Regions from separate parts of the Cytobacillus sp. FSL H8-0458 genome, predicted to be linked through region 2. Evidence: riboswitches for the same ligand, from Rfam matches in the RefSeq annotation. Region 2 holds a riboswitch; each other region holds the start of a gene.

Region 1 (7,319 bases), on a different contig from region 2:
TTGATGCAGATAAGGGATCAGTACTGATCCAAGTACTAAAAGAACAAGAAGAAACAGGTAATAAGCCAGCAGTAAAAACGACTAAGTATTTAGATAAGACTTTAAAAATCCGTGTTGTATCCGCTGAAAATGATAACGTCACGGTCAATTTGCCAATAAAACTTGTTAAGGCAGTATTAATGGCTGGACACAGCATCGCAGCGAGTATCCCTCAATCAGAAAAATACGCTAAAGATATAGACATAAGCCTTATTATAGAAGCAATCGAAAACGAATTAGATGGCCAAATTGTTGATATTAAATCGGCAAACGGGGATACCGTTTCGGTCATCATTGATTAGTGAGTTGCTTATGATGCATGTAAAAGTGAAAGCAAAAGACGTTCGGTTAACCATCCCAATTCCAAATACAATTTTAAACATGGCTATTTCAATTTTTTGTTCAAAATTGTTTCATCCGGTTCTGAGGTTAAGGTAAAACTATAACTTATTTACATCTATTACTGACCGGCATTAAAAGAAAAAGCCTAATTTCTGGCTTACAATACCAAGATAATTAGGCTTGTTTCCTTTATTCCTCTCACTTTTAAAAATTCCATAGAAATATTTTCATTTAAAGATAGGCCTCTGCAACTTTTCCCAGCCTGCGAATCCCCTCTGCTATTTCCTTCTCATCCGCATAACTGAAGGAAAGGCGCAGAAATTCCGTTCCAGCTGTCTGATCTTTGAAAAAGTACTTGCCAGGAATAAAAGATATCCCTTCTGCCAGGGCATATGTCAGCAGTTCTAATGTATCGGCACCAGGAATTTTCATCCACACGAAGTACCCCCCTTCGGGCACATACCAGGAAGCTGTTTTAGGAAAGTGCTGTTCCAGTGCGGAGGTCAGAACATTGCATTTGGCCCGGTATGTATCTCTCATTGTTACTAGTTTATTATTAAAATCAGTGTTTGCTAAATAAACAGCCATGACAGATTGAGCAAACGGATGGTTCAGATCTTTTTTAACCCAGGCGCATGCATGGATCATTTCACTTGCTCCGGCTATCCATCCTATACGCATGCCCGGGGCCACTATCTTGGATAGCGAGCCGACATGCAGAACTCTGGAGTTTTGATCCATTGCTTTTAGAGTGGGGAGACTTTTATTAAATGATAATTCCCCATAAGCATCATCCTCTACTAATAGGAAATTATATTTGTTTGCAAGCTCCAATACATGCTGCCGGCGCTCTCCTGTCATCGTCGTCCCTGTAGGATTTTGAAATGTTGGGATCGTATAGAGAAAACGCGGCTGAGCGAGCCCTTTTTGCTTTCTTTCCTCTAGAACCTCTTCCAATACATCTGTTTGAAGTCCGTTCTTGTCTACAGGAATACTAATTATATGTTTTGTGTAATTTTGGAAAATCTCTAAAGCCTCCATATAGGTGGGGGACTCTATTGCAATAATTGTCTCCTCATCAAGGAGAATGCGGGCAATCAAATCGATTGCCTGACAGGCGCCCGAAGTTATCAAAAGCTCATTTTCCTTTACAGATATCCCCCGCTCTTTCAATCTTTTTAAAATCTGCTCCTTTAATTTTGCTATTTTTGGACTGCCTAAATAATGGAGCGGCAAATCATGTTCTTCTTCTAATAGACTGTTAACAGCTGCCTTTACCTCTTCATCCGGCACAAGGTCAGGTGCCGGGTAGCCGCAATGCAGGCGTATACAATCATCCGGAATCTCCGGAATCCACTCCCCTGGGGGAGTATTTTGAAGCGCCTTTTTGATTTTATCAGTTAAAAAAGAACCAGCATTCACTTCAATCTACACCCTTCCAGCAGTTTTATTATTCATTATAAACTTCTTGCCTGAGATGCTCCACAAAACCTAGAAAAGCAAGTTTTCTTCGAAATGTCTTTTTACTTTTCCCCAATCCTCCTTTATAACACTATAAAGGACAGTATGGCGAATGGTCCCTTCTTTTCGTATCATATGATTTCGAAGTACGCCTTCTTTTACCGCACCGGTCCGTTCGATCGCTTTTTGTGAGCGGAAGTTTTCATGTCCAGTTTTAATTTGTACGCGATTCACGGACAGTTCTTCAAAACAGTATGTTAATAATAAATATTTACAGTTTGAATTAATATTCGTGCGCCAGTAAAGAGGGTTTATCCATGTTGAGCCGATTTCGAGCCGTTTATGCGGGATTGAGATATCGAGAAACCAGGTAGCCCCGATGATACTCCCTGTTTTTTTATGGACAATGACAAAAGCAAAATCGGTGCCCTGCTCACGTTTTTGTATCGCATCTTTTACATATTGAATGACCCGGCTTTTATCCGTTAAATCAACAGACATATGCTCCCATATGCGTTTATCCTGAGCTGCTTCATAAATTCCTTCAATATGCTCAAGTTCCATGGGAATTAATTTCACAACATTGTTTACTAAAATTTGCATGCTATCACTCTCCTTGAATCAATTAAAACCGAATTCTGGTATGATAAAAATAACCAAAAACGAATTTTAATATAATACCAGGGAATGATTCGATGGAATTTCAAATTCTGCTTACGGAAAATGGAATAAAGTATAAAGAAATTTATGAACAAATCCGGCTTGCGATTTTAGATAGAAAATTGTCAGCACATTCAAGACTTCCTGCAAAGCGGCGGCTGGCTGAACAATTGAACGTGAGCATCCTAACTGTTCAGATGGCTTATGAACAGTTGCTGAGTGAAGGGTACTGTTATTCAGCAGAACGCAGAGGCTATTTTGTTTCTGAAATTCAGGATGAATGGCACTATAGTCAGATTAATACAATGGAATTGGAGAAAAGAGTTCAGAACGAGTTTCATATTAATTTTAAAAATGGGCAGGTCGATGCCTCAGCCTTCCCCTATAAACATTGGAGCCGATTATACAGAAAAGAGCTTAATGAATCCAATGCCGGCAATGCACCGTGGCAGGGCGAATATTCTTTGCGTGCCCAAATTGCACTATACTTACAGCAAGCTAGAGGGCTGGCCTGCCAGCCGGAGCAAGTGTATATCTTCAGCGGATTTCAACAGCAGCTGCTAAATGTATGTTTGTTTTTTAAACGGAGCGCCATCGGAATAGAAGATCCAGGTTTTATTCGGGCTAAATCTATTTTTGAGCAATTACAGCTGCCATGTTATCCGATTTCTGTGGATGAGGGAGGATGCGGTGTGCCTGATGCTGATGAGCCTGTAAAATTATTATACACCACACCTGCTCATCAATATCCTACCGGTACAATTATGTCTATTGCCAGAAGGGTTGAACTGTTAAATTGGGCAATTAAACAGTCTGCTTACATTATCGAAGATGACTATGATTCTGAATTTCGTTACAAAGGGGCACCAATCCCATCATTATCCCATCTGGATTCAACCGGGCGGATACTGTACTTCGGCACCTTTTCAAAAACATTGCTGCCATCACTTCGGATCAGCTATCTGGTTATGCCAGCAGCCCTGAAGCAAGACTTTGAAAAATTTAATGCTTATCAAAAGTCGACTGTTTCAAGAATCGATCAGAGAGCTGCTGCAAAGTTTATGGAAGAAGGATTTTATTTATCCCATATAGCAAAAATGAGAACTTTATATAGAGCTAAAAGGAGCTGTTTAATAGATAGCCTGTCAAAACATTTAGGAGAACACTTTGACATAATTGGAGATACAGCAGGTTTGCATATCATCGTGACATTACCAGAAGGATTGAATGAATCTAAAGCAATTGAACTGGCAAAGTCGGCGGGAGTTGAAATCGATGCTGTTTTACCTATGTATCATCTTCACAAGCCAGACAATCAAGTGATGATTGGATATGGCGCCCCCTCGATGGACGAGATTGAGAGAGGAGTCCAATTAATCGCTAATGCATGGAAAAGTTATCTTAGCCTTTAGACTAAGTCAAATATTCAACTAAAAGAGCTCTTATCTTACAGGATAACGCTCTTTTAGTGAAGTGGTAAACAGGCTCATCTTTTCCTTAACAGCCACCATAAAATCAAACAAATTCATCCCCTGGATTTGCTGGAATTTGTACAAGTCTTGCTTATAGTAAATATGAATATGCTTCCCGGTGATCCCCCTTTTTTCTTCAATGGAAGTTATATGGCTATACGCAAATTCTTCAACTAATTCCTTGTTTGTTTCTGATACCGGGATTCCATAGAATAGCAGTCTTTTGTTCGTTGCTGCAAATAAGCCTGCCTGCGGTGCTAAACAGTAATGTGCAACTAATGAACAGCTTAAACATTCAATAATGTTTTCACCTTCATGCAATACATTTTTAACCTGATTTTTAATGTTTTCCATGGAACTCCCCCTCATATTTCATCTGTCAAACCGCTGTCTTAACTGCCAGTATCAGCCCAGTAGACCAATCCAATTCTGTTATGTCCAGGTCAGGTCTGTCCTGCAGAGTTTTTAGAAGTTTAGTTGCTTTGATCTGAAATTCTTCAGGCAATTTCTGCTGCGGAAACACATCATGAATCACATAAAAACCGCCGATATTTAAATGATCCAGGGTTTTGTCCAGAAGCTCGAATTTCCCCGGCCATGTATCTGCAAAAATAAAATCGAACCCTTCCGACAGATTTTGAATAAAAGCTGCTCCGTCCTCACAGCAAAATGTGATTCTGCTGTCATTACCGAGATACTTTCTCGCGATCGATTGCACTGTCGGATCTATGTCAACGGTCGTAAGCTTACTGCCTTCATCCATCCCATCCATGATCCATGAAGCAGACGCTCCCGTACCTGTTCCCAGCTCTAAAAAGCTTCCTCCAGATTTAGAGGCTGCCAGCCCCTTCAGTAAAAATCCTGTTTTTATATCACATGACTGCCCGAAGCCGAGCACATCTGATTCCTGTAATATCCTCGAATATGCTTCCGGTACCTGTATAACGCCGTTTTCCATTTTGCCATTCCTCCTCTTTCTTCGTTCTAATCTAAACCAAGTTCATACTATAAAAGAGCATCAAAAAAAGGCCTCTTTATAAGAGGCCTTTACTTATCAAAACGACCTCTTATCTCCCAGAGCGTCAACTCTGTTGGAATTAGCACCTTCCTGACATAATCAGGGGTTGCTGAGGCTTCGCAGGGCCAGTCCCTCCACCTCTCTGGATAAGAATTTGTATAAAATTTATATTTTCAACCAAGTATTGCATACTTTCTGCCAAATGGCAATACTTTAATTCTTATTTTGCAAGCTGATCCAATATGAGTTTATTGAGGAAGGTGAATAGCCATGCAGAGAAAAAATACTAATTTCGTTATTTGACCTAATGGAGACTCATTCCTGTCCACTGCCAATAAGTACAATAAAAAACAACAGCAACCGTAATGTAAACCGGCAAAAGTATAGCACTTAACTTAGTCAAAAACCCTGCATCATAACTTAAATCCCCATCCTCATAAAAGAGAAGCAGTGCTTTTGAACTTACAGGAAAAGTAATACAATAATTCATTCCTATTAAACTTAAAAAGACGGCTGCAGAAGGACTAATTCCTGTTGACTGGCTAAACAGAATAATTCCTGGCATCAGAACGATTGCCCTAGTAGTATGGGAAGTAATATATAAATGGCTCGTTGAAGTAATCAGCAAAATTCCCAGTACCATAATCCAGCCAGGGGCCTGACTTAACAAAAAGAGAAAGCCGGTTAATTTTCCTTCCAGCCATTGAACCAAACCGGTTTCAACAAGTATCCTTCCAAGTGCTGTCGCTGCTGCCACGAACAGAATAAGATTCCACGATACTGATTTAATTCCTTGCTTCCAACTGATTACACCTATGTTGGGGAGCGTCATGACGATTGCTCCAAGGACTGTTACAAAAGCAAGATCGTACCCATGTACGTTTTCAGTCATCCATCCTGCTAATAGGAAGGCAACTATTAATAAAGTTTTTTTCTCCGCCTTAGTTAAAGGTTTTGTTACTTCTATGTTTGTTTTAGTCTCCCGGCGGGCTGAATCTGCTGATTCTTCTTCCCGTCCCATCAAGCATTTAATGACCAAAACAGACAAAATTGTAACCACTAGAGCAAACGGCATACCCCACACCAGCCACTGTAAATAGGAGATGTACTGACCCGTAGCACTTTCTAGGAGGCCAATGCCAATTATATGAGATCCAGCTCCTATTAAAACAGCAGATGTACTCATTAATATGACGATTGGCACTGTGACCGCCAGAACCCTTTTCTCTCCTGCAGATAACCTGCTTCCAACATGGGTGATTATGGGTTTTGCCATTGCGGCACGTCCGGAAGTGGAGGGGATAAAAAAAGCTGTAGAGAAAATAAATGATATAATCCCTAACTTCATTCTTCCTGCAGTCCGGCTTTTCCTTAATATAAATTCAACGAATCGGGCAGCTAAACCTGATTGTGTAACAGCCTCTCCGATTATAAATGCCCCAAACATCAGCCATACTACTTCTTCCGAGAGGGAATGGAATAACAACTCCTGGCTGCCGCCCTTCATTAAAACAATGAAGCAAACAATAGCAAGTGCGACATATCCTGCTGGAAACTTCGTTGTGACCCAAAGGGTCATGGCGGAGAAAAAAGCAAATAAAGATACCTTTGCCTTGTAGTCCAGCCCATCCAGAAAGAAAGTCACTAGTAGAAAAAGGACATGCACGAGGATAATGGCGAGCGTCCGCATTAAAATACGATCAGTTAGTACCATTTGATGTCCGCTATGTTTATGCTTTTCTATTCTTGTCTGCATATCAGACTGCCCTTTCTTTGACCCTGTTTCTTTTGGCAATCCTCAGCCCAATGGCTATCTGTCTCATCACAGATTCTGTACTGTCTTCAATCCATTCAGGTGCATAGAGAATAGCTTTCTCAAGTGAAGTTGGCTTTTGAATAATACTTAAGAAAGCATCAATGCCTGCTTCATAACTTAATTCGGCTCCCTTTCCAATGGTTCCGGTAATGGCAATAACGGGAATTCCATATTTTTTGGCAATTCGCGCTACTTCTGTTGGTATTTTTCCATGGGGAGTCTGGAAATCAATACTGCCTTCTGCGGTTAGCACAATGTCAGCGGTTGCAATTTTTTCTTCTATGTTAATATACTGTTTAATAAGGCTAAAGCGCGGATGGAGAGATGCACCTGCAAAAGCTATCAAACCTGCCCCGAGCCCGCCTGAGGCCCCGCTTCCCGGCATCATTCTTATATCCATTGCGCAGGTATCTCCTATTAAGCTAGCATAATGGTCCATAGCATCAGATAATATGCCTACCTGTTTCAGCGTTGCACCTTTTTGTGGTCCAAATACTCTTGCCACGCCCCT
Region 2 (7,319 bases):
GGCCGATTTCCACAATCCGGCCGCCTTCCATAACAGCAACCCGATGGCAGATTTTACGGATTACGTGCATTTCATGTGTAATGAGGACAATGGTTAAGCCCAGCCGCTCATTGATGTCAACAAGCAGCTCCAAAATGGAGTCTGTTGTCTGCGGATCAAGGGCAGATGTTGCCTCATCACAAAGCAGCACTTTTGGATTATTGGCTAGGGCTCTGGCAATCCCTACTCTTTGCTTTTGACCCCCGCTAAGCTGGGAAGGATAGGCATCTTCTCTTCCCTCCAGACCGACGAGTTTAATGAGCTCATCTACTCTTTTGAGCCTTTCCTGCCGGGAAACCCCTGCGATTTCAAGCGGAAATGCAATATTCTCTCTTACTGTCCTCGACCATAACAGGTTGAAGTGCTGGAAAATCATGCTTATTTCCTGCCGCGCTTTTCTTAGCTTGCTTCCCTTTATCTTTGAAACCTCATTGCCTGCTACTGTTACACTGCCATGGGTAGGAAGCTCCAGCCCATTCAGCATGCGGATTAAGGTACTTTTACCTGCACCGCTGTATCCGATAACACCGAAAATTTCTCCTTCTTTTACCTCCAGGTTTACATCGTCAACTGCTTTTACCTGACCGTTTTTTGAAGAGAATATCTTCTGTACATCTTTTATGGAAATCAACGTGATAGTCACCTCTTTTATCGAAAGATACAGATAATAATTAATAGACTGCTTTTATTCCCTATTCTTCACTCTAAATAGGCTTTCATGCGCAAAAGCAAAAATGCCTTTCTGCACATGAGCAGAAAGGCATAAAAAAATTTAGTCCTTTCTCTCATCTATCAAAGCTATGCTTTGAGTGAATTGGCACCATTTCAACTAATTGACGGTTGCCGGGCTTCATAGGGCACTTCCCTCCACCTCTCTTGATAAGAGCGTAACGTTCTATATTAAATTAATACTTTAAATGAATTAAGCAGTTTTTTAATTACGTTTGCTATCGTATCATAGCCATTAAAAAGGTGTCAACGATGAAATTTCAAACTTTCGGAAAAAAGTGAATGGTAAATTTTCCTTTACGCTTTTGCAGCTAGCGATGTGAGACCTGCAGCTGCTTCTATCGCCTGTTCCAGGTCTTCAATTAAATCTTCTGCATTTTCGATGCCGATCGAAATCCGAATCAAGTCCTCCGGCACTCCTGCAGCTTTTAAACCTTCCTCATCCAGCTGCTGATGAGTCGTGCTTGCAGGGTGGATAATCAGGCTCTTTGCGTCCCCGACATTTGCCACATGTGCCCATAGCTGCAAACTATTGATCAGCTTGGCTCCAGCCTCTCGACCGCCCGCAATTCCAAATACAGCCACTGCCCCGGCTCCTTTTGGCAAATATTTATCTGCCAAGTCTTTGTCCGGGTGGCTTTCATGACCTGGATAGAGCACCCAATTAACGGCCGGGTGCGCCTCCAAATATTCCACTACCTTTTTGGTATTGGCAACATGTTCCTTCATTCTCACATGCAGAGTCTCAAGACCCAAAGTGAACTGGAATGCACTTTGCGCACTCATTGCAGGTCCTAAGTCTCTTAACAGCTGTACCCGTGCTTTTATAATATAAGCAGCTTCGCCAATTGCTTCGCTATAGACAATATCATGGTAGCTCGGATCAGGCTCTGTAAAGCCCGGAAACTTAGGAGAATTCCAGTCAAATTTCCCGCCGTCTACTATAACTCCCCCCATTGTGGTCCCATTGCCGAGCAGCCATTTTGTCGCAGAGTGTATGACAATGTCAGCTCCATGTTCAATAGGCCTGCAAAGATAAGGGGTAGCAAAAGTGTTATCGACAATCAGGGGGACACCGTTTTCGTGTGCAATTGCGGCAACCTTTTCAATATCCAGGATTTTCAGGCTGGGGTTTCCAATCGTTTCGGCGAAGACAGCCTTTGTTTTATCTGTAATGGCGCTCCGGAAATTTTCCGGATCCTTTGGATCCACCAGTTTTACCTTTATTCCATACTTGGGAAGTGTAACTGCAAATAAATTATAAGTACCCCCATATAAATTGGATGCGGCAACAATTTCATCACCAGCTTCGGCGATGTTTAAAATGGCAAGTGTAATAGCAGACTGGCCGCTGGCAAGGGCCAGCGCACCCACTCCTCCTTCAAGCAGGGCCACTCTTTCCTCAAACACACTGACAGTGGGATTATGTATCCTGCTATAAATATATCCCGGCTCTTTCAGGGCAAAGAGGTCTGCAGCGTGATCTGTATTTTTGAACTGATAAGCATTATTCTGATAAATTGGGACCGCCCTCGCGCCAGTTACAGGGTCAGGCTTCAGCCCCCCATGTACTCCAATTGTTTCAAAGCGGTAATTTTTCTGTTTGTCCGTCATCGCTATCTCTCCTCTATAAAAATGTTTGTATTTCATTTCTTAAAAGCAGAAAAACCCTCTTCATAAGAAGAGGGCTGTATCGACTCTTCTTATCTTCCAGAGCATTCTGCTCTGCTGGATTTAGCACCGTGTACTTTACCGGTTGCCGGGCTTCGCTGGGCCAGTCCCTCCGCCTCTCTTGATAAGAATATTCAGTTAATTAATATTAAAAGGATATTATCATACTATTAAAAAAACGGTCAAGTATTGTGCAGTGAAATTTTCCCTAAACAGAAAAAAGACTCGAGCAGCAACTTTTTTCTAAATGTGGTTTCCAGCATTATTTCATTTTGGGAAATGGCATTCCTTAGCTTTACTTTCCCTGTAATCAGTGACAATACAGCTTCTTCCGATCCCGCGATTTCCACATCATAATGGCTGGGGCGGCTAGCCTTCCGTATTTCCCCATTCGATATTTCCAAAGGAATGCATGTGTTTCCCGCCTTAATAAGCAAAGAAAAGTTTGATTTTCTTAAGAAAAATCTGAGGTGCCCTTTAGTCTTTAATTCCCGGATAAATACATCAGGTAAATCCCTCACAGCCTCACCTCTTTTAATGGGGTCAATTGACTTTAATATTCAGTAATAAAGAGCTTTAATCCTTTATTATTCATTCGACAAAATCTGAAAGGCAATGCCTGTTTAATTGGCATTGCCTTTTCATTTCCCGAGAAATATGTCAGATCATACTATTTTTACAGAGGCTGCTGCAGTTTTTGTCTTTTTATAGCCTTTGAATACAAAGAAAAAATATAGAGAGCCAATCAAGTATAAAGAAGCTGTAATGGTGAATACGAGTGCATATCCCCAATATTCTCCATACCTCATGACGATTCCTGTTGAAACTGGGCCCATTACAGCCCAGCCCAGATTGAACACCATCTGATTGACTGAGTTTGCCAATCCTTTCATCGAATCATTTACCTTTGACATCATCAATGACATTTGTATAGGATTTCCGGCATTCATCAACGCCTGCCGGAACAAAAAGCCGATGGCAGCCAGCCAAAGGTTTTCAGTATAAGCGGTTAAAAGCAGGAAAGGAAGTGACATGAGCTGCAGGATCACAACAGCTTTAACCTCTCCCACTTTTCTTACCACAACCGGTCCGATAATCATGGCAAAGGCCGTGGCAGCCTGCCCTAATGAAATAATCATGCCAATAGCTGAATTGGAGGCTTCAAAGCGGTCTGCGAAGTATAGATTCAGATAGGGAATAACTAGTCCTGCACCAAATCCAATCAGCAGTTGAGCAAAAGCAAACATCGCGATAATTTTGACACCGTTATTTTTAACTGAGAGATTTTTGAATGACCAGCCTTTTATGCCCTTTGCACCTTTTCGATCTTTCGAAACCTCTGCGAAACGCAAAATTGGAAATAAGCCGGCTACGAAAAACACACTTGCAATCAGAAGGGTGATGCGTATGCTGGTGAGCTGATCCATAAACAAAGAAAAAACATCCGTTAAGATGCCCCCGCTTAAGTTCCCGATCACATTTGCGCCCGTCATTATAGCAAAATGGATACTGAATAAATGAACCCTTTGATCAGCCTTTGAATTTTCAGCCAGCCATGGTATGCCGGATACCTGAAGAAAGGCTGTTGTCAGCCCGGTTAAAAATGCAAATAAAATCAGGAGCTCCTGCATTTCAACTATACTTCTGAAGAGCATAACTGCACCTGTTGCAACTGCACCAAACATCATCGCTTTTTTTCTGCCAATTCGGTCGCTGGCGATCCCTGCCGGCACAAGAATCATTGCTGTCGCGAGAGCAGTCATGGATATGATTTGTCCATTAACACTTTCTGAGTAGCCGAGCTCCCTTATGTAGAAATTATATATTACCATGAATATCCCAAAACCAATTTGTGTAAGGATATTCGCCATAAACGCCAATTTTATGTTTCGGTTATAACCTTTAAATTGACCAGCCCACTCCCTGTAAAATGCCATGCGGATCCCTTCCTGCACTGTATGATTTTTATTTCGATTTCCTAAATATCATACTCTTTCGGAAAGGGTTTGTAAATATATTTTGAATAGTGAAAAGGCTTTTTTAAAACATGCAAAAAACCAGGCTGCTTTGCTCCTGGTTTCTGCTAATCGATGCTTCTAATTTTATCCAATAAATAGGGTACGGATCGGAAAGCATATAATTTTTCATGTAAATTCCCTTTTCTGAAGATGAGGAGGCAGGGTACGCTTTCCACTCCCCATTTTTCAGCCAATTGCGGCATATAATTTAAGTCCGCTTTTCCCATTTTTTGACCTGGCAGCAATTGCTCTGCAACTGCCAGCATCTTTCCTGCCATCTGGCAGGTTCCGCACATAGGCGTATACAAATAGATAAGAATCGTTTCTTCTCCGCTAATCGCTTCCTCAATGTCCTGCTGCGACCATTCCTGCATTTTATCATCCTTACTTTATCTGTCCAGATATTGTGTATAAACGTCAATGTTAGCTCCCAGCAGCACTGTTGCCAAATGGTGTTCCGGTGCTGTCGCTACTTCTCTGTACATTCTGTCGATGTATAGATGCTCTGCCTCTGGAAATTCCCTTTTGAATTGTTTTCTCAGCTTTTCACCTGCTGAATCTGCATCCACCAATATATATACATCCTTATCAAACAGTGTGTCAATTAATTCATCCAGTTTGGTAATGCTTATTGTTCCATTTGTGCAGATAATTTCAACGGGCTCTCTTATAATGCTTTTAACCTTTGTTTTATCTGACTTTCCCTCGACAATAATCACTTTTTCCGGAATTCCATCGTTCATCGTCATCACCTGAAAGGAGTTATTTTGAAACTGTTCGTTAAGCTAAAAGCCAGCCATGCCATTGGTTTTTATCTTAATATATTCATTATTCTCGGTTATGGTGTGAATCTCCTGCCCATTTCACAGGTTAGGACTGCTCTGATTTTGTATATTCCTTGCCCAGTTTAGGAAAGGAAATGTTTTTGAAGAAAAATATTATAACGCAATCTTTAAACGGCCTATTTCATTGTATGCCCGGCCAAAATGCTTTAGCCTATTAAATAAACAGCGGAAATCATTCCGCTGTTTACAGTAGTCAGCACCAGCCGCCTTCGTCACAGTCTGTATAACGCTCTTGCGCTTTATCCGGAACGGAGACATTCTGGTATATTTTTTGGTGTTCGGTTTCAAAATGATGGGACAAGTTGAAAGAAGAGCCTTCAGGAAGGCTGATTTGACCAATTTTTTCGTTTTCAAGATAAAGATCTATCCGATTATTGTTAAGCTTGCCGACAACCCGGTCCGTTATATCGATTTTCTGCTGATTCAATGTCATGGGTAACCAATCCTTTCTTGCATTTGGGTACCTATAGTTTTGCCCTGTCTCTCTAAAAGAAAAATAGCAATTAAAGGTAAGAACAAAAAGCAGATGCAGCTGGACATAACCGGACACGATAAACCCTAAAAAACAAAAACCGGTTCGTAAATGAACCGGCTTTCAAATTAGTCTTCGTTTGTCATTTCTTCATATTGCTCAGCAGTCATTAAGCTTTCTACTTCGCTTAAATCTGAAGGCTCCACCACAACCATCCATGCTTTTTCATATGGAGATTCGTTTACGAACTCAGGGTTGTCGTTAAGGTCTTCATTTACTTCAACCACTTTACCGCTTAAAGGCGCATAAAGTTCAGACACTGTTTTTACAGATTCTACGCTTCCGAATGGTTCGTTTGCACTTAGCTCATCTCCAACTTCAGGAAGCTCAACGAATACGATGTCCCCAAGTTCTGATTGCGCGAAATGCGTAATCCCAATGCGGACTTTCCCATCTTCTGTTTTTACCCACTCATGCTCTTCTGAATAACGTAATTCTTTTGGTGTGCTCATTATGTATCCCTCCATAATAATATTTCAATTTATGATCATTAAATCGATCTCAGGTTAATGATGGCTTAAAAGCTGCAGCTATTAGGAAAGCCATGTCTTTTCATATTCCTCTTCTTTGAAGCCCACTGTTACTTTCTCTCCATCTGTCAGCAGCGGACGCTTGATCAGCATGCCGTCTGTTGCCAAAATATCGAGCAGCTCTTCATCTGAAGAGGTTTTAACTTTGTCCTTCAAGCCGAGCTCCCGATATTTTTGGCCGCTCGTATTAAAGAACTTTTTTAGTTCCAGACCGCTCTTTTTATAAAGCTCTTCAAGTTCGCTTCGAGAAGGCGGATTCTCTGTTATATGTATTTCTTCATAGGACAGATTATGTTCGTCAAGCCATTTCTTGGCCTTCCGGCATGTCCCGCATTTAGGATACCAATAAAAAGTCAACGCCATTTTTCACCACCCATTTGCAAATTCAGGCTTATCCAGAATTGCTACCTTTTAATTGAATAGTAACATAAAAGGGTGTCAAAGCATAACCTTGATCACTAATTTAATATTCGACATTTTTCTAATTGTTCCTGCATGCCGAAAAAAGTTTTTAAATGGTTATTTTTGCAAAAATAAAGCCCCCTTCATCTGAAGGGAGCTAAGTCAAATTAAACGGTAAAACGTTCCGCGTCGATCAGCTTTTCTGATGCTTCACGCTTCTTTGTAATCACGTTGACTGGGGTGTGGCGCGTGAATTTGCGCAGTGCTGAGATCATCATGCGCAGTGCATCGCCGTTTTCAACTGCCACAAGTGTTTCCTTTGCATCCTGCTCAATTTCGTTAAATGCCTCCTGGCAGAAGATTTGAGTGTACAGAAGCTTTTGTTTGCTCTTTTCAAGGCCAGCTTTTTCGATGGCCTTTTCAGTGCGAAGAACGACAGATTCCATTGCATAAGCATTCGAAATAATATCCGCAATGTTTACAAGTACTTCCTGTTCTTTATCAAGAGCCTTTCCATACTTTTGTGCTGCCAGACCAGCAGCAAGCAGTCCGA
Region 3 (7,319 bases), on a different contig from region 2:
ATCCGCGGTAAAAATCCGGTTTGCGGTCATCAAAAATCGGAATTAAGCTGCGGACTTCCTTCACTTTATCCAGGTCAATTTCAGCATGCAGGATTTCTTCAGTTTCAGAGCCTTCAGCGAGCACATCACCCCAAGGATCTATAATCATTGAATGACCTGCAAAGACATTAGCAGGATCAGAGCCGGAACGGTTGCATGCAATGACATAGCACTGGTTTTCAATGGCACGTGCAATCAAAAGCGAACGCCAATGTGAAAGCCGGGCCAATGGCCATTGGGCTACTACAAATACAGCTTCTGCACCTTCCGCTGTATGGATACGCACCCACTCAGGAAAACGGATATCATAACAAATCATTCCTGCAAATTTCCTTTTGTCCAGCGAAAACCCTCCCCTGGCTGACCCTCCTTTCAAATAGAGATGTTCATTCATAAGCTTGAATAAGTGCAGCTTGCTGTATTCATGCAAAAGGTCACCATTGTGGTCTACAATCAGCAGAGTATTGTAAATGCCCTCGGAAGTTTTCTTTGCAACAGAACCGCCAATCAGGTGAACCTTGTTTTTTTGTGCTGCCTCTTTCAAAAAAGCCAGTGCAAAGGCAGCATCCTGATCTGCTATTTCATCTAATCTGGTCAAATCATAGCCTGTCGTCCAAAGCTCCGGAAGAACCAAAACGTCCGGATTAGACTTAAGAGCTTTATTAATCATGGCTTCAGCCGCTATAAAATTCTTCTCAGGTTTTCCAAAGGCAATATCCATTTGTAAACAGGCAATCTTTAATTTCATTTAACTCCCCCACAATCATCTTTTCCTTATGATATGATTAGTCCGATAGATAGAAATTTTCTAAATTTTACTTTACAGCTTATCATTTACGTTATATCATTTGTGACTATATTTTCAATCATTTTTTTAAGCAGGTGAACAATTTGATTAATTATCCGCAATCAGCACTTTTAAAAAGTCTGCCTAAACAGTTTTTTGCCTCTTTGACAGCTAAGGTGGGTAATAAGCTTGAACAGGGTCATGATGTCATCAATCTGGGACAGGGAAATCCTGATCTGCCTACCCCGGAGCATATTGTCAAGCGTCTTCAAAGTGCAGCTGAAAACCCTCAAAACCATAAGTATTCTCCTTTTCAGGGTTACCCGTATTTAAAAAAGGCAGCAGCTGACTTTTATAAAAGGGAATATGATGTAGATTTGGATCCCGATACTGAAATAGCCATCCTTTTTGGAGGCAAAGCAGGACTTGTTGAAATCCCTCAATGCCTTTTAAATCCCGGGGACAGCGTATTGGTTCCGGACCCGGGATATCCTGATTATTGGTCAGGAGTTGCGCTGGCTAAAGCAAAAATGGTGACAATGCCTCTGAGAGAGGAAAATAACTTCTTGCCTGTATACACTGAATTGTCAGCTGAGGAGCTTAATTCAGCCAAATTGATGTTTCTTAATTATCCAAATAACCCTACTGGAGCAGTGGCAAACATAGATTTTTTTCAGAAAACAGTTGAAATAAGCCGAAGCCACGCCATATGCATCGTTCATGACTTTGCATATGGCGGAATTGGATTTGACGGAAAAAGACCTGTAAGTTTTCTTCAGGCAGAAGGTGCAAAAGAGGTTGGAATTGAAATTTATACACTATCTAAGACCTTTAATATGGCTGGCTGGAGAGTAGGGTTTGCAGTTGGAAATGCAAGCGTTATTGCAGCACTGAACCTGATGCAGGATCATCTTTACGTCAGCTTGTTTGGAGCTGTTCAGGAAGCTGCAGCAGCTGCTCTGTCAGGCTCCCAGGATTGTGTAAAAGAGTTGAATTCGATCTACGAATCCAGACGAAATACTTTCATTTCCGGCCTCAGGGAAATTGGGTGGGATGTACAAGCTCCTAAGGGCTCTTTTTTTGCATGGCTTAAGGTCCCGGAATCATTTACATCTGAAGAGTTTGCTGAGTATCTGCTGGAAAAAGCGCATATTGCAGTTGCACCAGGCAATGGGTTCGGCCAGTTTGGAGAAGGATTTGTGAGAGCCGGTTTGCTGACATCCGAAGAAAGACTTAAAGAAGCGGTAGGGCGAATACAAAATTTAAATTTTTTCAAAAATTAAATTGACAAAAGTATTAAGCACTGTCATAATTCTAATTAAATTTCTAAATTAACTGAATAATTGATTTCGTTTTCTTATCAAGAGCAGGCGGAGGGACTAGCCCTATGAAGCCCGGCAACCGACTTAAACTTAAGCACGGTGCTAAATCTTGCAGCTTATAGCTGAAAGATAAGAAGATGTTAGATTGCTATGCTAACCTCTTCTTATTTGAAGAGGTTTTTTATTTTTTTCATTCTTTGATATTGAAAGGAAGAAGATTCATGAGTGAAATTATTGCAGCGTACCTTGTACATGATGAAAAACATAATCCGGAGAAAAAAGCGGAGGAAATCGCTTTAGGTTTAACAGTGGGATCATGGACCCATCTGCCGGAGCTTGAAAAGCAGCAGCTGGAGAAGCATAAAGGCAGGGTCGTTTCTGTTGAAACCTTTACAAGAGATGCAGAAAGCAGGGAAACAGCTGCGATTATTAAGATCGCCTATCCTGCTGTAAATTTTAGTCCGGATTTACCGGCAATATTAACAACAGTCTTTGGTAAACTGTCACTGGACGGAAAGATTAAACTGCTGGATTTACAATTTTCCAATGAACTAAAAAGTTTTTTCCCCGGACCTCGATTTGGGATTGAAGGGCTGAGGGGAAAATTAAATGTATATGACAGACCTCTACTGATGAGCATCTTCAAAGGAGTGCTCGGCAAAGATATGGATTTTTTGACTTCACAGCTGCGGGAACAGGCCATGGGCGGCATAGATCTTGTGAAAGACGATGAGATTTTATTTGAAAACAGCCTAACACCGTTAGAAGCGCGGATAAAAGAAGGAAAAAAGGTGTTAAGTCAGGTTTATGAGGAAACAGGCCATCGGACCTTATATGCTGTCAATTTAACAGGCAGATCGTTTGAATTAAAAGATAAGGCAAGAAAGGCATCCAGTCTTGGGGCTGATCTGCTTCTCTTCAATGTATTCTCTTATGGGCTCGATGTATTACAGTCTTTAAGGGAAGATAATGAGATTGAACTGCCTATCATGGCACATCCTGCAGTTAGCGGAGCCCTCTCAGCTTCAAGTATTTATGGAATCTCCTATCCTTTGCTTTTAGGCAAACTGCTCAGGTATGCAGGAGCTGACTTGTCTCTATTCCCATCACCTTATGGGACAGTTGCCCTTGAAAAAACACAGGCTCTATCAATTGCGGATAGCCTGACAGCGGATGATTTCTGCAAAAGAGCTTTTCCGGTTCCCTCAGCCGGCATCCATCCGGGTTTAGTGCCTTTGCTTTTTGAAGACTTCGGAATAAACAGTGTAGTCAATGCCGGAGGCGGCGTACACGGGCATCCGGATGGGGCAAGAGGAGGCGGTTTGGCATTCCGCCAGGCGATTGATTTGACTTTAAAGGGAGCTTCTTTGGCCGATGCTCGAACAGACCTTCCTGAATTAAAAAGAGCGATTGATTTGTGGGGGTACAAAGAGGTGGCTGTAAAGAATGGCTAAAATAACGGTTTTTTGCGACTTTGATGGAACTATTACCGAAAAAGATAACATCATCAATATTATGAAGCATTTTGCTCCCTCCCAATGGGAAGGGATTAAAAATCAAGTTCTGCAGCAGGAAATTTCTATTAAAGAGGGAGTGGGAAAGATGTTTTCCCTTCTCCCAAGCAATCTGAAAGCTGAACTCACAGATTTCGTATTAGAAAATGCAAAAGTAAGAGAGGGATTTCAGACATTTGTCGATTATCTGGCAGAAGAAGATATACCGCTTTATATAGTAAGCGGGGGCATAGATTTTTTTGTGGCTCCCGTTCTGGACAAGTATGGACCCTTTGAAGCAGTGTTCTGCAATAGTTCCGATTTTAGCGGCGATACCATAAAAATCTTATGGCCCCATAGCTGTGATCAAAAATGCGATAATAATTGCGGCTGCTGCAAGCCTTCCATTATGAGGAAATTAGAGGATGAGGACACAGTGAAAGTGGTAATCGGTGATTCAATAACCGACCTTGAGGCTGCAAAACTGGCGGACTTTGTCATTGCAAGAGACTTGCTCTTGAAAAAAAGCAAAGAGTTGAACCTTAAGCATAACTCCTTTGAAACATTCTATGATTGCATTAAGGCCTTAAAAAAGTTAAATGAGGTGAGGGTATGAGCACACTTGATGAAAAATGGAATGAACTTGCAGATATTAAAGACGAGCTCGCAGTTAGGGACTGGTTCATGGGAACGAGTGGAAATCTTGCGATTAAAGTGAGCGCAAGTCCGCTTCAATTTCTTGTAACAGCAAGCGGGAAGGATAAACGGAAACGCACTGATGAAGACTTTCTCCTTGTGGATGAATTTGGCCGGCCAGTGGGGGCCACCCATCTTAAGCCATCCGCTGAAACACTTCTGCATACAGAAATATACAGAAGAACAAAAGCTGAATGCAGTCTTCATGTACATACAATTGATAATAATGTCATCTCAGAAATTTATGGTGATCAGGAGGCAGTAACATTTAAAGGACAAGAGCTCATTAAAGCATTTGATAAATGGGAGGAAGACGCTGTTCTTAGGATTCCGATTATTCCTAATTATGCGCATATTCCTGCTCTGGCAAAATGTTTTTCTTCCCATATACATGAAGATTCAGGTGCAATTTTAATAAGAAATCACGGAATTACAGTTTGGGGCAAAACCTCCTTTGAGGCTAAGAAGATACTTGAGGCTTCAGAATTTCTTTTCCGCTATCAGCTAAGGCTTCTGGAACATAGGCCCAATCAGCTATTCAAAGTAGTGTAATTGGCAAGCTCAGTTTTTAAACAATGCCGAAAATATTTTAATAGAGAGGGTTGATTAGTTTGGCATACATCGTATTGAAAAACTCAAAAAAAGAAATCAGGAACCAGGAAGAGGCTGCTTCTTTTCTGAAAGAACAGGAGGTTATCTATGAGCAATGGCCAATAGATAAATTGCCTGAAAGCCTCAAGGAGAGATATTTGCTTTCCGATGATGAAAAACAAGAAATACTGGATACATTTGCTGCAGAAATTAAGGATATTTCAGAGAGAAGAGGATACAAGGCACAGGATGTGATCTCCCTTTCAGAGAATACACCGAATTTGGAACAGCTTCTTCAGAATTTCCAGCAGGAACACCATCATACAGACGATGAGGTGAGATTTATTGTCAGCGGTCATGGAGTTTTTATTATACAAGGAAAAGATGGGGAATTCTTTGAGGTATTCCTTAATCCTGGCGATTTAATATCCGTTCCCGAAAATACCCGCCATTATTTTACTCTGCAGGATGATAGAAAGGTAGTTGCCATCCGGATTTTTGTTTCTGCTGAAGGATGGGTGCCAATTTATGAAGAAGAGGAAGTCCATCAATGATTCGTTAACCCATTGCCACGGCAATGGGTTTTTTTATTTTCTCACAATATTAAATGGTTTATTTTTACATTATCTGATCTTGTAAATTTTTTATTAACTACTGTTGGTTTCACTTGTTTTTATTTAGCAGAAGGTGTCGAAAACCCATGAGGCTGATGTGAAATTAGTGTCGATTAAAATTAATTGGGAAAAAGATTGTCTAATATTGCGAATCTATTTACATTTATAGAAATTCTTGTAATAATGCTTCAAGTAGATACATTTATATCGGATAAAAGAGATAGGATTAGGAGGAAGAAAGTTGGGCAAGAAAAGAATACAGCTGCTGACTGAAATTCAGCTAAAAAGGGAAAAAATGATAGAAACGGCCAGGAAAAAAGGAATGGCAAGCCAGGAAACGGTTCGCTGCAGCCAGGAACTCGATCAATTGATTTTTGAATATCAATGCTTCATTAAACGGGAGAAGGAACAAAAGAAAAGTATGAGAGTTTCATTCAGGCAAATGATTCTATCATGGAAGAAAGCAGTTGTATAATTTAAATAACTGAGTATATTTTTTGAGCATAGATAACAAGGGAGTAAAAAGGATCCGTGAAGGGTTCTTTTTTTTGTGTCTGCCGCAATTCTAGTAATAAACATATTAATTCATTAAAGAAGTACTATGCCTGTATAGAGAATCATATATCGTAATACAAAGCTTTTTTATCACTCAATACTCATACAAGCTTTAAGTTAAGAGGAGGGAAAGAAAAAAATGCACATAGTTGTGTGTGTCAAGCAAGTGCCTGATACTAAAATCATTAAAATCAATCCCAAAACCAATACCCTTGACCGGCGCAGTGCTCCTGCCATTTTGAACCCTTATGACGCCCATGCAGTGCAGGAAGCTGTGAGAATTACAAAGGCCATTGGAAAAGGCACCATATCAGTCTTATCCATGGGACCTCCACAGGCTGTGGCAGTTATTAAGAAAAGTATCGAAATTGGGGCGGACCGCGGATTTTTAATCTCTGACCGTGCATTTGCCGGTGCCGACACATTGGCAACAAGCTATGCCCTGTCAAAAGCATTAGAACGCATTTCAAAAGATATGCCTGTGGATTTAATTCTATGCGGAAAGCATGCCATTGATGGAGATACCGGCCAGGTTGGACCTGGTATCGCAAGGCGGCTGGATATTCCGCCAGTCACCAATGTGATCGAGGTAGCCGAAGTTAATGAAAGTGAAAAAACGATTCTGATCAAAAGGAAAATTACGGACGGATATGAATTAATTCAAGCTCAAATCCCTTGCCTGCTGACCGTTGAAAAAGAGATTAACAGCATAGAATATTCCCCTATGCCTAATATGATAAAAGCTGCCAGATATGAGCCGGTTATCTGGTCTGTTAATGATCTTGAAGGTGTGGACCGAACACAGCTCGGATTGAAGGGATCTCCTACGATAGTGGGTAAAATGTTTACCCCTCCAAAGCCGGAAGGAGGGAAAAGGCTGGAAGGGAATGCAGATGAACAGATTCAGCAGCTGTTGGAGCTTCTTAGTGATAAAAAAGAGCTTTTTGCAGGCAAATAACAGTAATAAATAAGGGGGGATTCACATGATGGATGAGTACCGTGGAGTATGGGTATTCATAGAACAAAATGATGGGAAAATTGAGGGAGTTTCCCTGGAATTGCTCGGTGCAGGCAGAAAGCTGGCAGATAAGCTTGAGGTGCCTCTTTCCGGTGTGCTGCTTGGGTATGAAATTAAGTCTTTAAGCCGGGAGGTCATCGCATATGGTGCCGATCAGGTTTATGTAATCGACCACGAAGTAATGAAGGATTACCGGACAGAGTC

Evidence for each region. Region 2 has a riboswitch for S-adenosylmethionine ahead of NYE23_RS21980 (O-acetylhomoserine aminocarboxypropyltransferase/cysteine synthase family protein). Riboswitches for the same ligand answer to the same signal wherever they lie in the genome.
Region 1: linked by a shared signal. The riboswitch ahead of NYE23_RS11110 (O-methyltransferase) and the one ahead of NYE23_RS21980 (O-acetylhomoserine aminocarboxypropyltransferase/cysteine synthase family protein) in region 2 are both predicted to bind S-adenosylmethionine.
Region 3: linked by a shared signal. The riboswitch ahead of NYE23_RS13180 (2,3-diketo-5-methylthiopentyl-1-phosphate enolase) and the one ahead of NYE23_RS21980 (O-acetylhomoserine aminocarboxypropyltransferase/cysteine synthase family protein) in region 2 are both predicted to bind S-adenosylmethionine.

Annotation. Positions count from the first base shown of each region.
Region 1 is NZ_JBBOBR010000001.1:2,282,649-2,289,967, forward strand. Features, by position in the region: gene NYE23_RS11085 (SHOCT-like domain-containing protein) at 1-341, shown strand, start outside; gene NYE23_RS11090 (aminotransferase-like domain-containing protein) at 613-1,803, opposite strand; gene NYE23_RS11095 (GNAT family N-acetyltransferase) at 1,873-2,445, opposite strand; gene pdxR (MocR-like pyridoxine biosynthesis transcription factor PdxR) at 2,538-3,914, shown strand; gene NYE23_RS11105 (PH domain-containing protein) at 3,945-4,328, opposite strand; gene NYE23_RS11110 (O-methyltransferase) at 4,354-4,932, opposite strand; SAM riboswitch class I at 5,039-5,145, opposite strand; gene NYE23_RS11115 (SLC13 family permease) at 5,297-6,748, opposite strand; gene NYE23_RS11120 (glycerate kinase family protein) at 6,750-7,319, opposite strand, start outside.
Region 2 is NZ_JBBOBR010000002.1:122,184-129,502, forward strand. Features, by position in the region: gene NYE23_RS21975 (methionine ABC transporter ATP-binding protein) at 1-670, opposite strand, end outside; SAM riboswitch class I at 822-925, opposite strand; gene NYE23_RS21980 (O-acetylhomoserine aminocarboxypropyltransferase/cysteine synthase family protein) at 1,066-2,382, opposite strand; SAM riboswitch class I at 2,469-2,570, opposite strand; gene NYE23_RS21985 (SCP2 sterol-binding domain-containing protein) at 2,622-2,960, opposite strand; gene NYE23_RS21990 (MFS transporter) at 3,105-4,376, opposite strand; gene NYE23_RS21995 (thioredoxin family protein) at 4,523-4,831, opposite strand; gene NYE23_RS22000 (toprim domain-containing protein) at 4,847-5,200, opposite strand; gene NYE23_RS22005 (YusG family protein) at 5,496-5,735, opposite strand; gene gcvH (glycine cleavage system protein GcvH) at 5,903-6,286, opposite strand; gene NYE23_RS22015 (arsenate reductase family protein) at 6,368-6,727, opposite strand; gene NYE23_RS22020 (acyl-CoA dehydrogenase family protein) at 6,934-7,319, opposite strand, start outside.
Region 3 is NZ_JBBOBR010000001.1:2,699,833-2,707,151, reverse strand. Features, by position in the region: gene NYE23_RS13190 (carbon-nitrogen family hydrolase) at 1-787, opposite strand, end outside; gene NYE23_RS13185 (pyridoxal phosphate-dependent aminotransferase) at 931-2,109, shown strand; SAM riboswitch class I at 2,181-2,284, shown strand; gene NYE23_RS13180 (2,3-diketo-5-methylthiopentyl-1-phosphate enolase) at 2,370-3,602, shown strand; gene NYE23_RS13175 (2-hydroxy-3-keto-5-methylthiopentenyl-1-phosphate phosphatase) at 3,595-4,257, shown strand; gene NYE23_RS13170 (methylthioribulose 1-phosphate dehydratase) at 4,254-4,889, shown strand; gene NYE23_RS13165 (1,2-dihydroxy-3-keto-5-methylthiopentene dioxygenase) at 4,949-5,482, shown strand; gene NYE23_RS13160 (aspartyl-phosphate phosphatase Spo0E family protein) at 5,784-6,017, shown strand; gene NYE23_RS13155 (electron transfer flavoprotein subunit beta/FixA family protein) at 6,237-7,055, shown strand; gene NYE23_RS13150 (electron transfer flavoprotein subunit alpha/FixB family protein) at 7,081-7,319, shown strand, end outside.